Regions from separate parts of the Drancourtella sp. An12 genome, predicted to be linked through region 4. Evidence: predicted binding sites of a transcription regulator. Region 4 holds the regulator's gene; each other region holds the start of a gene.

Region 1 (4,204 bases), on a different contig from region 4:
AGCATTGTTTTTTGCCTCCTTATTATTCTGACAAAAAGGGTCCGGTCCCATAAAAGACCGGACCCTGCGTTGAGTCTTATTCCGGCAGGATAGCCTGCCCCGCTTATGATTCGGAATATCAGAAATTATAATAATGTTCCGAAATGTTTGATTGTTCTTACCATCTGGCTTGTGTAAGAATTTTCGTTGTCATACCAGGAAACAACCTGAACTTCTGTTGTTCCGTTATCTAATGGTAATACCATTGTCTGAGTAGCATCGAATAAGGAACCATATGTCATTCCTACGATATCGCTGGATACGATTTCGTCTTCGTTGTATCCGTAAGATTCGTTGGATGCTGCTTTCATAGCTTCGTTGATCTGTTCTTTTGTAACATTTCCTTCAACAACAGCTGTTAAGATTGTTGTAGATCCTGTAGGTGTTGGTACACGCTGAGCGGATCCGATTAATTTACCGTTCAATTCAGGAATAACTAATCCAATGGCTTTTGCTGCTCCTGTAGAGTTTGGTACGATGTTGCATGCTGCTGCACGGGATCTTCTTAAGTCACCTTTTCTCTGCGGTCCGTCAAGTGTCATCTGGTCGCCTGTGTAAGCGTGGATTGTGCACATGATACCGGATTTGATCGGTGCAAGATCGTTCAGTGCTTTAGCCATAGGAGCCAAGCAGTTTGTTGTACAGGATGCTGCGGAGATGATGTTGTCATCCTTTGTAAGTTTGTCGTGGTTTACATTGTAAACGATGGTAGGAAGATCATTTCCTGCCGGTGCGGAAATAACAACTTTCTTAGCACCTGCCTTGATGTGAGCGGAAGCTTTTTCTTTGGATGTATAGAAACCTGTACATTCAAGAACTACATCTACTCCGATCTCTCCCCATGGAAGTTCTTCAGCGTTAGCTTTTGCATAGATTTTGATTTCCTGTCCGTCAACTGTGATGGAATCTTCGCCTGCTGTAACCTTATCTGCTAATGCGTATTTTCCCTGTGTTGAGTCATATTTTAATAAGTGAGCAAGCATTTTCGGAGATGTGAGGTCGTTGATTGCAACAATCTCATATCCTTCTGCTCCGAACATTTGTCTGAATGCAAGACGTCCGATACGTCCAAAACCATTAATCGCTACTTTTACTGCCATGATTAATTCCTCCTAAAGTTTAATTTAGTTTCTGTTCTGCATGATGCAGATGGTGATTCTTCCTTGTTAAAGATTCATCAACCATACTGATTGTACTAAAAAAAAGACAGGAATTCAAGTATCTTTACATATTTTTATCCAAGTTTTTGCCATTTCTCTTATATCGATTCCTGCCCTGCAAGAATTTTGTTTATATTCGATAGACATTTTAAATGATTTTCAAAAATTTCGGCTTTCTGTCTATAAATATTGTATAATACCGGAATCCGCATTCCTCCAGAATCCTTCCGGCATCCTCGTACTGGTATGCGATGTGATCCGGCTGATGGGCATCAGATCCCACTGTGATGATCTCTCCGCCAAGCTCTCTGTAACGCCTGATAATCTCCGGGTACGGATGACAGAATCCAAGTTTGTACTTAAAGCCTGCCATGTTCATCTCGATTCCCTTTCCGTGTTCAATCAGCCATCGCAGGATTTCATCAATCAGGTCTGAATAGTTTTTCCAGTTGTAATCTCTTGCCTGGTTTCTGCCGTACCGCACGATATAGTCCATATGGCCGAGCACATCGAAATCCTGTATGATCCGGATGTTTTCCCATGTCTCTACAAATGATTTTTCATATACTTCCGCGTCTGAACGGGTTGCGAACAGTACCCGGTTATACGGATCTCTCCCCTCCACAACATGTGTGCTTCCGATCACAAAGTCAAAGGGATAGGAGGCTGTAAAATTCCGATAGTATTCTCCCAGATGCTGCTGAAATCCGATTTCCACCCCAAGTCCGACGGAAATCTGATCTTTGAATTTCTCTTTTAACTCCTGGATTGCCGGTATATAGCGGTCCATGTCAATCCGGAACTGCTGGTCGTCTTCCGGATAATCCCAGTCCTGATGGTCTGTAATACAGATCTGTTTTAATCCTTTTCTGACTGCGCCAAGCGCCATCGATTCCGGAGATGCGTCCGAATCCGATGAAAAATTCGTGTGCATGTGATAATCTGCTGTGATCATACTTTCTCCTTCCCGTATCAGATGATACGTCCTCCGCCAAGAATATAGCCGTCACTGTAGAGAACCAGTGCCTGTCCCGGTGTCACCGCCCGCTGAGGTTCTTCAAATGTACAGGTGATTTCGTCATCCCCTGTCTTCTGGAGCGTACACCAGCCACCCCGGTGGTTGTAACGGATTTTGGCGAAGATCCTCTTTCCTTCCAGTTCCTTAAAGTCTGCCGCTCCCATTGGATTGAGCAGGCGTGCCTTCACTTCCCGTTTCAGTGACTCTTCATCATTTCCAAGTACCACTTCGTTTGTCTCCGGACGGATCGCAAGGACAAAAACCGGATAACCAAGGGCCACTCCAAGTCCTTTTCTCTGTCCTACCGTGTAATGGATAATTCCTTTGTGCTTCCCGAGAATGTTGCCGTTTACATCGACAAAATTTCCCTCTTTTGGTTCCTGCCCGGTATGGCTTTTGATAAAGGATGCATAGTCTCCATCCGGAATGAAGCAGATATCCTGGCTGTCCGCTTTCTGTGCCACGGAAATTCCTGCTTTTGCCGCAATTTCACGGATCGTATCCTTTTCATACTTTCCGACCGGCATCCGGGTGTGTGCCAGCTGCTCCTGTGTCAGGTTGTAAAGCGCATACGTCTGGTCTTTTCTGGAAACGTCCGCATTTGCCACTGCGTAACGTCCGTTTGGAAGCTTCACAATATTCGCATAATGCCCGGTGGCAATCAGGTCTGCCCCGATTTCTTTCGCCCATCCGAGAAGGGCCTCCCACTTCACAAACCGGTTGCAGACAACACACGGATTCGGCGTCCGGCCTTCCAGATATTCTCTACAGAAATAGTCCATGACATTGGACTTGAACTGATTCCTGAAGTCCACCGTGTAATGCGGAATCCCGATCTCGTCTGCTACCTTTTTGGCATCTTTGGACGGATCCTGTCCGCACTGCGCTTCATCGCACGTGATCATTGTCACGCCGGTTACATCGTATCCTTCCTCTTTCAGCAGATATGCCGCTGCGGAAGAATCGACTCCCCCGGACATGCCGATGACGATTTTTTCTTTTTTCATGCTTTCTTCCTCAAATCTGTTTTAATATTCCTCTTCTTCCTCTTCTTCACCTTCATGAATATCGGACTTTGGCTTTTCGAGACCTTCGATCTCAATACCGTTTTTCTGTGCGTAATCCCACAGTGCTGCGTGGATCGCTTCCTCCGCCAGAAGGGAGCAGTGCACTTTAACCGGCGGCAGTCCGTCCAGAGCCTCCATCACGGCTTTGTTTGTCACCTGCATTGCTTCCTGAATGTTTTTCCCTTTTACAAGTTCCGTTGCCATGCTGCTTGTCGCGACAGCCGCGCCGCATCCAAAAGTCTTAAATTTCACGTCCCGGATGATCTGGTTTTCATCGATGTCCAGATAGATTCTCATGATATCCCCGCATTTTGCGTTTCCGACTGTTCCGACGCCGCTTGCCCCTTCAATTTCTCCCATGTTTCTTGGATGCTGAAAATGATCCATTACTTTTTCTGAATACATATGTTTCCTCCTAAGTTCAATCCGTTCTTTTTTATTTTGCCTGTTTCTTTATAAAATCTTCGTAAAGCGGAGACATGTTTCTGAGATTTTCAATGATCTGTTTCAGATTCTCCACCACGTAGTCTATGTCTTCTTTTGTAATTTCCTCGTTTAATGTCAGTCTCAGTGAACCGTGCGCAATCTCGTGCGGAAGTCCAATGGCGAGCAGCACATGGGACGGGTCCAGAGAGCCGGATGTGCACGCAGAACCGCTGGAGCCGCAGATACCTGCCATATCAAGGCTTAACAGCATGGACTCGCCTTCGATAAAGCGGAAGCTGAAGTTTGCATTGTTTGGAAGCCGGTCTGCCGGATGTCCGTTTAACTTCGTATACGGAATTTCTTTGAGTACACGGTCAATCAGATAATCCCGGACTTCTTTCTCTTTGGATGTTCTCTCTTCCATCGTACGGACAGCCCGCTCCACTGCAGTTCCAAGTCCGACAATCCCGGGAACATTTTCGGTTCCGGCACGG
Region 2 (4,204 bases), on a different contig from region 4:
CTGCATCAGCTCTTCGAGTGTCTTTCCCTCTTTATAATCAATGACAAGTGCCCATTTTCCATCAATTTCATTTACACTTTTTACCTTTGGAATATTTAACCCTGTCGCCTCGACTCTTGCCTGATTGAGCGCTTCATTAAATACATCTTCCTTTGGATGAGATGGTTCAAAAACTTTCGCGATCCCCTCGTCGCAACGGTATACTTTTTTGTATGGGCGTTCTACGATTACATTTTCCAGTTTCATAAGATTACCTCCTGTCTGTCAAAACTGATCTTCGATTTATCCTTATTATACCATAACATTCTTATATTGGTAAATTTTTTAACAAACTTTTCGTTATTTTATATATTGACTGCACATTTTATACGATTTTTTTACAAAATATGCAAGGTGCGCAATTCCTGCCACACCTTGCATATGAAGTACGAATATCATTTAGTTGCCGTAGTAGGATTTCAGGTAAAGCTCTTTGATTTCGCTCATCAGCGGGTATCTCGGGTTTGCTCCTGTACACTGGTCATTGAATGCCTGTTCTACCATTTCATCCAGTGTAGCGAGGAAGTCTTCTTCTTTGATGCCCCATTCTTTGATCGTTTTCGGAATTCCGATTGCTTTCTTTAATTCTTCCAGTTTTTCACAGAATAATTCTACTGTCTCTGCATCATCTTTGCCGCAGATTCCTGCAAATCTTGCCGCCTCAGCATATCTTGCCTGAGCGTGCGGATACTGGTACTGTGAGAATGTTCCCATCTTAACCGGTACTTCTGCAGCATTGTAGCGGATTACGTTTGTCAGAAGCAGCGCATTTGCCACACCGTGCGGAATGTGGTGGAACGCACCAAGTTTGTGAGCCATGGAGTGGTTCAGTCCAAGGAATGCGTTGGCGAATGCCATACCTGCCATACAGGAAGCGTTTGCCATCTTCTCTCTCGCAATCGGGTCTGCTGCTCCCTTTTCATAAGCTGCCGGTAAGTAGTCAAATACTGTCTTGATTGCCTTTAATGCAAGACCGTCTGTATATTCTGTAGCCATGATGGATACATATGCCTCGATCGCATGTGTCATAACGTCGATACCGGATGCACTTGTCAGTCCTTTCGGCTGTGTCATCATGTTGTCAACATCAACGATCGCCATGTTTGGAAGTAATTCGTAGTCAGCCAGAGGCCATTTTACACCTGTGTCAGCGTCTGTGATGATCGCAAACGGTGTCACCTCGGAACCTGTACCTGAAGAAGTCGGGATTGCTACAAAGTAAGCTTTCTCTCCCATCTTAGGGAATTTGTATACTCTCTTACGGATATCCATGAAGTCCATAGCCATGTCTTCAAAGTTTGCTTCCGGATGTTCATACATTACCCACATGATCTTTGCTGCGTCCATTGCGGATCCGCCGCCGAGTGCGATGATTGTATCCGGCTCGAATGCTCTCATCTGGTCTGTACCTTTGAGTGCGCACTGTAAAGTCGGGTCCGGTGCCACTTCGTAGAAGCATGTATGCTGAATTCCCATCTCATCGAGTTTCTCTTCGATCGGTTTTACATAACCATTTTTGTATAAGAATGTATCAGTAACGATAAATGCTTTCTTCTTGTGCATCTCTGTTCCGAGCTCGTCGAGAGCCACCGGCATACATCCTTTTTTAAAGTAAACTTTTTCAGGTGTTCTGAACCAAAGCATATTCTCTCTCCTCTCGGCAACTGTCTTAATGTTGATCAGATGTTTCACTCCTACGTTTTCGGATACGGAGTTGCCTCCCCAGGATCCACATCCAAGTGTCAGAGACGGAGCAAGTTTGAAGTTGTATAAATCACCGATACCACCCTGGGAAGAAGGTGTGTTGATCAGGATACGGCAGGTCTTCATTGCTGCAGCATGTTTAGCCATTTTTTCTTTCTCTGCTGTATTGACGTACAGGGAAGAAGTATGTCCATATCCACCGTCTGCAACAAGCTGCTCTGCCTTTGCGATAGCCTCGTCAAATGTCTTCGCTTTATACATTGCAAGTACCGGAGAAAGTTTCTCATGAGCAAATTCTTCAGAGATATCTACGGATTCTACTTCACCGATCAGGATCTTTGTATTTTCAGGAACGTCTACTCCTGCAAGTTTTGCAATTGTGTATGCGCTCTGTCCTACGATCTTCGCATTCAGGGCACCGTTGATAATGATCGTTTTTCTTACTTTTTCGATCTCATCCTTCTTTAAGAAGTAGCATCCGCGATAAGCGAATTCTTTCTTTACTTCTTCGTATACACTCTCCAGAACAGTTACGGACTGTTCAGAAGCACAGATCATACCGTTATCAAACGTTTTAGAATGAATGATGGAGTTTACAGCAAGTTTGATGTCTGCTGTCTCATCAATAATTGCCGGTGTATTTCCTGCACCTACTCCAAGTGCCGGTTTTCCGGAGGAGTATGCAGCTTTTACCATTCCAGGGCCGCCTGTAGCGAGGATAATATCAGCATCTCTCATGACTTCATTTGTCAGTTCCAGAGACGGAACATCGATCCATCCGATAATGCCTTCCGGAGCACCTGCTTTGACAGCTGCGTCAAGCACAACTTTGGCTGCCGCAATCGTACATGCTTTTGCACGTGGATGCGGGCTGATAATGATTGCATTTCTTGTCTTTAACGCAATCAGTGTCTTGAAGATTGCTGTAGATGTCGGGTTTGTCGTAGGAATAACAGCGGCAATCAGACCGATTGGCTCTGCAATCTTTTTGATTCCGTATGCCGTGTCTTCTTCGATCACACCGCATGTCTTTGTATTTTTATATGCATTGTAAATATATTCAGCCGCATAGTGATTTTTAATAATCTTATCTTCGACAACGCCCATTCCGGTTTCTTCCACTGCCATCTTTGCCAGCGGGATACGAGCCTTGTTAGCTGCCATTGCTGCTTCAAAAAAGATCTTATCGACCTGTTCCTGTGTAAAAGTAGCAAATACCTTCTGAGCTTCTTTCATTGCTTTGATTTTTTCAATAAGAGCTTCCACATTGTCAATAATTGCTGGTGCTTCTTTTTTCTTTGTCGCCATGCTTATCTTCCTCCTAAACTCTAAAACGTTTTTATCGTTTCACTGTGCTTAGTATAGTTCATCGTTAATTATTTGTCAATTCATTTTTGATAATTTTTTAACGAAGAAAACTCTTTCTACTTTTTGCATAAACGAATGCCTGATTTTATGATTGTCTTCGTCATTTTTCCGATTACTTTATGACTGTAACTCATTTCTAAAACATAAAAAACGGCTTTCCATAAAAGGAAAACCGTTTATGTTCTCAATATTAAACTAACTCGATGAATACTTCCATCGCAGCGTCACCTTTACGCTGTCCAATCTTTACGATTCTTGTGTAACCACCGTTACGTCCTTCGTATTTCGGAGCGATCTCTGTGAATAATTTTTCAACAAGATCTACTTCCTTCGGAGCTTTCTTCTTTCCGTCTACAACTTCTTTAACCGGAACGAGAACTTTCAGCATCTGGCGGCGTGCATGCAGTCTGGATGGAAGATCTTTTTTGATCTTCTTCTCAACTTCATCGTAAACGGTTACTTTCTTTCCGTCTACAACTTCTTTCACGCGCTTTCCGTCAGCATCTTTACGTGCAACTTTTGCTGTTACAGTTACTTCTTCGAAGTTATCTTTTTCTTTTACAGCCATTGCAATCAGACCTTCAGCGATTTTGCGGATTTCTTTCGCTTTCGCTTCTGTTGTTCTGATTCTTCCATGATTTAAAAGAGCTGTAACCTGATTTCTTAACAGAGCCTTTCTTAAATCACTTCTTCTTCCAAGCTTTCTATACTTTGCCATTGTTCTTTTCCTCCATTATTTACATCTGATTATGCATCTTCGGGCTTACTAGTCAAATGCCCTGCCGCGCACATCGGGCTTACCGGCAGGAAATTATCTTATTCTCTATTCCTCTCCCTGGCTGAGTTCGAGGCCGAGTTCTTTCAATTTTGCTAACACTTCTTCTAAAGACTTACGTCCCAGATTACGTACTTTCATCATATCCTCAGGAGTTCTGTTTGTCAGCTCTTCCACGGTATTGATTCCAGCTCTCTTCAGGCAGTTGTAAGAACGAACAGAAAGTTCCAGCTCATCGATACTCATCTCAAGAACTTTTTCTTTCTCATCATCTTCTTTTTCGATCATCACTTCAGCAGCCTGAGCCACTTCGGAGAG
Region 3 (4,204 bases), on a different contig from region 4:
CGATTGAATGGATCGATGAGGAACAAAGAAAAAAACGGGCAGCTGAAACCATGGAAATTTTTCTTCCGTTGGCTGAAAAGACGGGCAATCATGAGATTGCAGAGGAACTAAAAACGCTGGCGGAAGAGAATTTGTAACGATGATGAATGTTTCTTTTAATGGGCATAATACAGCGGCAGGCGCGATTCATATGAACCACGCCTGCCGCTTTGTAATATGGGAATATCTAGAGGCATCATTCTTGCCGGACGGCTGTTTAAAGGTAGGATATGAACTTATTTTTCCTTTTCCGCAAGTGCCTCTTTTCCAAGAGCGTCCGCTGCAACGATAGCTGCGTAGAGCTGATCCGGAGTGACGTCCGCTACCATGTTGTGGATGGATTCACCTTCTACACAGGATTTCTCGGCGATAATGCGGATCTCTTCGTCTTTGGTGATACCGATTTCTTCCAGTGTAACAGGAAGGCCGACTTCCATACAGAAATTCTGTACTTCCTTGAATTCTTCTTTAGATGCCCGTTCCAGAACAAGCTGTACGAGGGTGCCAAAAGCAACGCAGTTTCCATGCGGAGCGCTGTGGCCGCCAAGTGCGGTAAGACCGTTATAGAAAGAGTGGGCAACGGCAAGCCCTCCGTTGTCGGCACCGACACCGGAGAGGTAAACATTGGCTTCGATAATGGCTTCCAGTGCCGGAGTTACCACATTGCATTCGCATGCCTTTTTTGCAGAAGCCCCGTATTCTTTCAGTGTGTCATAACAGAGCCGGCAGAGAGCCATGGCTGACTGGGTAATTCCGCCGGATTCCAGGCTCGGAGCGTCTGTGCGCTCGCATGCGCGTGCTTCAAAATAAGTTCCGAGGGCATCGCCCATGCCGGCAACCAGGAATCTGACCGGCGCATTAGCGATGATGGCACTGTCTACAATGACGGCTTCCGGGTTCTTTGGATAGAACAGATAACTGTTGAATGTTTCATCATCATTGTAGATAACAGAAAGACCGGTGCATGGAGCGTCTGTCGCTACAACGGTTGGTACAATAACGACAGGAAGCTTTTCGTAGTGTGCTGTCGCTTTTGCTGTGTCAATTGCGGAACCGCCGCCCACACCGACGACGACATTCAGATGGTTTTCTCTGACGATTTCCCGCATTTTTTCGATCTCCCCTGTACTTGAAACTCCGCCGAAGATTTCGTACTGGCGGACGTCGGATGTCCCTTCAAAACTTTTTTCGATCTTGTCGTGAGCCATCTTATATCCGCTTCTGGAGCAGATAAACAGCCACTTATCACCAAGACTGGTCATTTCCTTGTGGAATTGCAGCAGAGAATCTTTTCCCTGTACATATTTTTGAGGTGCACGCATCATTCTAAGTCTAAGCATATGTAAGACCTCCCTTTCGCCTTGCGTTTACTTTGTTATTTCTTTGACTATCAGTATAAAATATCTGATGTGAAAAGCAAGATGAATTATTCTGAAAAAAATATGCATAATTACGAATAATTTGTGCAAAAATGAAAACTTATACACATTAAAACTATTTGCGGGACAGCGTTCCGTCTCCACCCATGAGGAGTGTCAGTTCTTCAATCCTTTCCAGCGGGAAGGGCGGCAGACACAATGGCTTCATGGCGATGGACATGAGTTTCATTGGATTGTCATCGGCGGCAATCCGGTTGGATGAAAGCTTTCCGCATCGGCGGCAGCGGTGGATGATGGCCCATTCGCCGTTCTTGCGGGTCCAGACTGCGATCGGGTCCATGATGCCTCCGCAGTCAGATTCCCTGTCTCCCGGTTCGATGTCCACATGCAGGCTGGACAGGCAGTTCGGGCAGTGGTTGCGGTGGTCCGTTCCTGCGCCTGCTGAAACGACCGGGCGTCCGCAAACCTTACAGGTGAAGCTGTCCTTGCACGGGTGGGTTTTATAATATCCTTTTTCGTATTTTTTCTTTTTGTTTTCACGATTCATTGTCAGTTATCTCCCTTACACAAATACATTTCTCGTTGCTTTCCATTGTCTGTGCAGGGCAATAAAAAAAGATAACTCCTGAAAGACGAGTTATCTCATGTACCGATATGCGGCCGCCAGGCATCTCCGGTATGCGGACATGCTCTTTCTGACAGCGCAAAAAACACTTTTCTTCTGAGAAGTGCGATCCGATTTCAATCGTAAAAAAGAGTACAATAAAAAACTCATCATCTTTCAGATGAAAACAAAATTTATTGCCCTGTTATTTACGATTTGCCGACATCCACTTCTCTCCCTTCTGCTTTAAGATTTTTTTATCATATCATATGGAAGTGGAATTGTAAAGAAAAAACGCCGTTTTCAGGCAGTGACAGCCCCTATGAATGGATCAGCTGCCCTGCCTGAAAGCCCATAATGACGAGCTCCAGCATTTTCGGATCATAGTCTCTGTATTTTAGAAAATAGTAAAGGGTATCCAGAAAGTTGAGGAATGCTTTTTTGGATGCTTCATCCAGAATCACGGATTTCTGGTCGCGTGTCAGGAAAGAAGCGATCCGTGTAAACGCGAATTTTTCGTTGAGGAAAGCCCAGAACTCCTCTTCGCCGTCGGTCTTCATTACCTGAAAAGGTTTCCGGCGAAGAAGCCAGTAGGTTTCATAGGCAAGCACCTTCCGCTCACTGATGTGCCTCATATGGTGAAATTCCTTCATGCGTGAAATATCCGTAAAATAATCCATGACTGCATGGGTTAGAATGGTTTCATCGATCCGGACGCTGTCGTGGATGCCAAGGCTTTCCAGAAATACAATACATTCTTTATAAAGCGAAGAGTAACGGTTCTTGATGACCTGTTCGGAAAATTCGGCCACGATATCTTCGTACTGTGTATAGATGGTCTCGATATCATTCATGATGATCTGCTCCTTCCAGTTTTATAATATCAAAAAACAGCTTGGATTTTACAAAATCGCAGTAGGAATTCAACTCGATATCCTCAATGGTGCTGTAACGGACGTGAGAGGTACTTCCAAGCAGGTGTTTGCGGATCTTTCCGCTTTGGATACGCTCCATCATGCGGTCGGCAGACTGGCTGATCGCCTCGGGAATGCCCGGCAGTGGTCTCTGATTCATGGGAATCCCTCCTTTATTCTTTTACGATGCTGTCAATGGCATCCTGTACTGTCTGTATCGAACTCAAATCAACTTCATTCAGCTTTTCTTTTGGCTTTTCATAGTCCAGCCTTGGGTTGACAATCGTCTGTTTCGGCTTGAAATTTTCGCTTGAAACATCACAGAGCCTTTTAAAGAAAGAGGCCATTTCATCACCCATTCCGGAAAGCCGGTTTAAAAGCTCGGAAAATTCCGTGAGCATCGGGTCGCTTTTCTTATAAGGATAGAGAATGTGATGGTCGATCTCTCCCCATCCCTCCTCGAAAAGAGTACGGATCTGCACTTCCATGTATACACCCTGATACTTCAAAATATAGTGGACAGAGCGGTAATGCTTCCGGTCGAAGATATTGTCGCTGGAGATCCAGTCGGAATAAATATCACTGAAATCTCCCAGACGCATGTGCACTTTTGGCGGTTCGGCCATATACCGGTCTTTGTCAGCGTGATAATCAGAAATACAGTTGTGGATATAAAGATCCGGATTGTTTTCAAAATGCTGGATCAGATATTTATGGAAGATCACCCAGTCTTCGCGGTACAGGATCAGTCCGCGGAACCCGATCGTGTCAGTGACAAACTTCATGTAATTCTCTTTTGTGAGCGTACGGTATTTCAGATAGTTTTCGCAGCGCTTCCGGATGATTTTCTCCACAAGATGCCATGGTGTCTTCACACGGGTACGGTAAGAATGAAGTCCCGTTCTCTGATCCTTATTTTTAATAAATTCCTGTAGAAATTCGTCCCGGATACGCTGAAGCTCAGGAAGACGTTTGGCATAGTCCTTTGCGATATAGCACAGATCATCCCAATCAAGTCCCGCCTCGCGAAATTCATCTTCGCTGATCGAAAAACGTTCCAGAAACTCTTTTTTTAACATAAGATCATATCCTTTGATTCCGTTCAATTCCCTGCTGGCAGGGTACCTCCCTATCATAGCATTTTCGAACCGGATTATCAACGTCCGGGGACGGAATGAAGGGATGGATGTTGAAAAAATGTGTGTGAAAAACATGCCTTGTGGAAAAGCAGCCGGAGCACTTGACAATGCGGAAAGGGCATGGCATGA
Region 4 (4,204 bases):
CCGCACAGCCCGTGTATAAATACACCAAGCGCCGCAGCGTCAAAGCGGTCCATTCCAAGGGCCAGGCAGCCTGTAATCATACCTGCAAGTACATCCCCGGAACCTGCTTTTGCCATCGCACCGTTCCCGGATGTATTCAGATATGGAATCCTGCCTTCTCCTGCCACAACTGTTCTGGCATCTTTTGCTGTTAGTATTATATTATAGGTTTTGGCATACTCTTGCGCAAGTCCAATCCTGTTTTTTTTCGTTTCTTCCGTCGTTTTCCCAAGAAGACGCGCGAATTCCCTGATGTGAGGCGTAAAGATCAGGCTGCTTCCCGCTGCTTTTAGATATGTGTTTCTTCTTTCTTCTTCCATTCCGGAAATTAGATTCAGGCCATCCGCATCCATCACGCAGTATTTTCTGTGCGTGCCCAGATACACGAGCAGATGTTCTATTATCATACCGGCCTGTATATCCGTCCCCAGTCCACATCCGGCGCAGATCACATCCGCCCAGTTCAGAAGTTCCTCCAGCTGGTTTTCCAGATCCTCTCCGTAAGGCGTTATGACTGCTTCCGGCAGGGTTGCCTGAAGTACTTCCCGGTTGGATTCCGGCGTCAGTATACGTACCAGTCCGCTTCCCATCCGGTATGCCGCCTTCGCGGAAAGAATCGCGGCGCCTGCCATGCCCTGGCTTCCGGTAATCATCAGCACTTTTCCGTAAGTTCCTTTATGTGCATCGTCTTTTCGCTGCGGACAGAGCCTTCCTACGTCCTTTCTTTCATAAGTCAGATACCGTGTTCCTTCCACGCCGCCGCGCAGATAAATTCCGATATCTTCCACACAGACCTTTCCGGCGCAGAAAGCTCCCGGATACAGAACCATCCCTGCCTTCTGGTATGCAAATGTCACCGTCAGATCCGCGCGAAATGCCGTCCCCAGAATCTCTCCGTTCCCCGCATCAATTCCGGAAGGAATGTCCACCGCAATCTTTGCGGCGTCCAGACTGTTCATCTGTTCCAGAATTCCGGCATACCTGCCCTCAACCGGCCTGCTCAGTCCGATTCCAAATACAGCATCAAATACAGCCGTGTACCTTCCCTCCGGGATTTCCCGTTTTACGGTTCCTCCGACCGCCTTGAAAATCTGAATCTGTGTCTTTGTCTCTTCGGTACAATGGTCCGGATTCCCAACCAGTACGGCAGTCACTCCGTATCCTTTTTCCAGAAGCAGTCTTCCCACTGCAAACCCGTCGCCCCCGTTGTTTCCGCTTCCGCACACAATCAGGCTTTTCGACAGGTTAAGCATCTCCCTTTCGGCTGCCTCTACCACTTTCAGAGCCGCCCGTTCCATCAGGACAAGAGACGGAATCCCGATCATCCCGATCGTGTATGCATCCGCTGCTTTCATTGTCCTGCCATCAATGATATATTTCATCTTTACCGCTCCTTTCCCCGCTTTCATTCCGGGATACAGAAAAAAGACGCGGAGTCCCGCATCTGTTGTACGAATCTCTCACGTCCTTCTTTTCTCTTATTTTTTCTTCTGATGTTTTTCCTCATAGCGGAGTACATTGTAGGAGAGCCGCATCAGACTCTCGGAAAGATGTACGTTTTCCACAACAACATTATCCGGAAGATTCAGATCCGTATGCGCAAAATTCCAGATTGCACGGATACCGTTTTCCACGAGCATATTGGCTACTGCCACCGCCTTCGTCTTCGGTATCGTCAGAATCGCAATTTCAATGTCATTATTCCTGATGAAACTTTTCAGCTCGTCCATCATACGGATCTCGATTCCGCGGACCGTAACACCTGCCAAAGTCGGGTTGACATCAAACAGACCCTTCAGCATAAATCCGCTGCGCTCAAAAGCGGTATAGTTTGCCAGCGCCTGTCCAAGGTTTCCGGCTCCGATAATAATCATATTATGTTCTCTGTCCAGCCCCAGGATCTTTCCAATCTCCGAGTGCAAATATTTCACATTATATCCATACCCCTGCTGTCCAAAACCGCCGAAATTATTCAAATCCTGGCGGATCTGGGAAGCAGTGACTTTCATGCGTTTGCTCAAGTCGTTGGAGGAAATGCGCTCTACACCGTCTTCCAGTAATTCTCCCAAGTATCTGTAGTATCGAGGCAGTCTTCTGATAACTGCCTGAGAAATTCCTCTTCCTTCCACTTTTAGCACCTTCCTGTTCTTTTCAATACTTTTATTATATGTAATACTTGAAATAAAGTCAAACTTATTATGGGATTTTATGTTGTATTTTGTACAAATTCCGTTATAATGAATACGGTACTTTTGTTTTATCAGAGGAGGATACTATGATACTTGCATGTCACAATCTGGAAAAATCGTTTGGGGACCAGGTCATTGTAAGACATGGCTCTTTTCATATAGAGGATCACGAGAAAGCGGCTCTGACAGGTTTAAACGGTGCCGGAAAATCTACCATTTTGAAAATGATTACCGGAGAGATTCCGGCAGATTCCGGGGATATTATTCTCGCAAAAGGGAAACAGCTCGGGTATCTTTCCCAGCATCCCATGACGGACAGCACACGTACAGTCTATGAGGAAATGCAGACTTCCAAACAGTATCTGATCGATATGGAAAGCCAGATCCGCAAAATTGAGGCTGAGCTTCAGACTTTATCCGGATCCCATCTGGAGGACAGGCTTGCCGCTTATCACAATCTGACTTCCCGGTTTGAACGGGAAAACGGCTATGCCTATCAAAGTGAAATCACCGGAGTCCTGAAGGGACTGGGATTTACAGAAGAAGATTTTGAAAAGCCGGTCGCTTCCCTTTCCGGAGGGCAGCGAACCCGTGTTTCTCTGGGAAAACTTCTGCTTACCAAACCGGATATTCTGCTTCTGGATGAGCCTACCAATCATCTTGATCTGCATTCGATTGCATGGCTTGAGACCTATCTTCTGAACTACCCCGGAGCGGTCCTGATTGTCTCCCACGACCGGTATTTTTTGAACAGGGTCGTTACAAAGATCATTGAAATCGAAGCCGGCACGCTCACTATGTATCTTGGTAACTATCAGGAGTTTGCGAAGAAAAAACAGATGCTCCGGGATGCAAGGCTGAAAGAATACCTTAACCAGCAGCAGGAAATCAAGCATCAGGAAGCGGTCATTGAAAAACTTCGTTCCTTCAACCGGGAAAAATCCATCAAACGGGCCGAGAGCCGGGAAAAGATGCTTGCAAAGATTGAGCGGATTGAAAAGCCGGTGGAACTTGCTGCTGATATGCATTTAAAGCTGGAGCCTTCTGTTGTCAGCGGAAATGATGTGCTCCGTGTTGATCACCTCAGCAAAGCTTTCCCGAATCAGACGCTCTTTGAAGACATCAGCTTTGAAATCAAACGTGGAGAACACGTTGCGATTATCGGGGACAATGGTACCGGAAAGACGACACTTCTGAAAATCCTGAATGAAGTCATTCCTGCGGATTCCGGAACTTTCACCCTTGGCTCCAATGTCACTATCGGTTACTACGACCAGGAACACCATGTCCTTCACATGGACAAAACGGTTTTTGATGAGATATCGGACGATTATCCGTCCCTTACGAATACCCAGATCCGGAATATGCTTGCAGCCTTTCTCTTCACCGGGGATGATGTCTACAAGCTGATTGGAGACTTGAGCGGCGGGGAACGTGGACGTGTCTCACTTGCAAAATTGATGCTTTCCGAGGCCAATTTCCTCATTCTCGACGAGCCGACCAACCATCTTGATGTTGCATCCAAAGAAATCCTGGAGCACGCATTGAATGATTACACCGGCACGGTACTTTATGTTTCCCATGACCGGTATTTTATCAATGAAACCGCCACAAGAATTCTGGAACTGGTCAATCAGAAATTTGTCAACTACATCGGAAATTATGATTATTATCTTGAAAAGAAAGAGGAACTTACCGCTGTTTACGCTGCTCCTGCCGCAGCAGATACACCGTCTCCCACAGACACTCAGGCTTCGGCCGGAAAGCTGGACTGGAAGGCTCAGAAGGAAGCGCAGGCGAAGGAGCGGAAACGCCAGAACGATCTGAAGCGGACCGAAGAGCGGATTGAGACTCTGGAAACCCGGTGCGGTGAGATCGATGAACTGATGACCCACGAAGATGTATATTCCAATTCCGTCCGGTGTCAGGAGCTGGCAAAAGAAAAGGACAACATCACAGCAGAGCTTGAGACTCTC

What was found. The regulator Rex, encoded in region 4, represses fermentation and respiration genes when NADH is low (regulators of the CRP and FNR family bind a similar motif). The targets are predictions, from matches to a motif close to ATTGTTAANNNNTTAACAAT.
Region 1: the regulator Rex is predicted to act here: its motif matches at 1,202-1,221, upstream of gap (type I glyceraldehyde-3-phosphate dehydrogenase).
Region 2: the regulator Rex is predicted to act here: its motif matches at 3,112-3,131, upstream of adhE (bifunctional acetaldehyde-CoA/alcohol dehydrogenase).
Region 3: the regulator Rex is predicted to act here: its motif matches at 1,411-1,430, upstream of B5E64_RS12540 (glycerol dehydrogenase).

The regions. Positions count from the first base shown of each region.
Region 1 covers NZ_NFLO01000021.1:6,710-10,913, forward strand. Annotated here, with positions in the region: gene B5E64_RS18525 (phosphoglycerate kinase) at 1-5, opposite strand, end outside; gene gap (type I glyceraldehyde-3-phosphate dehydrogenase) at 126-1,139, opposite strand; gene B5E64_RS14680 (histidinol-phosphatase HisJ family protein) at 1,348-2,154, opposite strand; gene mnmA (tRNA 2-thiouridine(34) synthase MnmA) at 2,172-3,224, opposite strand; gene nifU (Fe-S cluster assembly scaffold protein NifU) at 3,246-3,689, opposite strand; gene nifS (cysteine desulfurase NifS) at 3,721-4,204, opposite strand, start outside.
Region 2 covers NZ_NFLO01000013.1:32,917-37,120, forward strand. Annotated here, with positions in the region: gene B5E64_RS11550 (aminoglycoside phosphotransferase family protein) at 1-246, opposite strand, end outside; gene adhE (bifunctional acetaldehyde-CoA/alcohol dehydrogenase) at 439-3,051, opposite strand; gene B5E64_RS11560 (bL17 family ribosomal protein) at 3,302-3,829, opposite strand; gene B5E64_RS11565 (DNA-directed RNA polymerase subunit alpha) at 3,935-4,204, opposite strand, start outside.
Region 3 covers NZ_NFLO01000015.1:18,980-23,183, reverse strand. Annotated here, with positions in the region: gene B5E64_RS12545 (AraC family transcriptional regulator) at 1-137, shown strand, start outside; gene B5E64_RS12540 (glycerol dehydrogenase) at 276-1,379, opposite strand; gene B5E64_RS12535 (RNHCP domain-containing protein) at 1,534-1,965, opposite strand; gene B5E64_RS12530 (hypothetical protein) at 2,343-2,876, opposite strand; gene B5E64_RS12525 (hypothetical protein) at 2,869-3,096, opposite strand; gene B5E64_RS12520 (GTP pyrophosphokinase) at 3,110-4,015, opposite strand; gene B5E64_RS18065 (hypothetical protein) at 4,119-4,204, shown strand, end outside.
Region 4 covers NZ_NFLO01000006.1:78,310-82,513, forward strand. Annotated here, with positions in the region: gene B5E64_RS08120 (NAD(P)H-hydrate dehydratase) at 1-1,421, opposite strand, end outside; gene B5E64_RS08125 (redox-sensing transcriptional repressor Rex) at 1,518-2,168, opposite strand; gene abc-f (ribosomal protection-like ABC-F family protein) at 2,315-4,204, shown strand, end outside.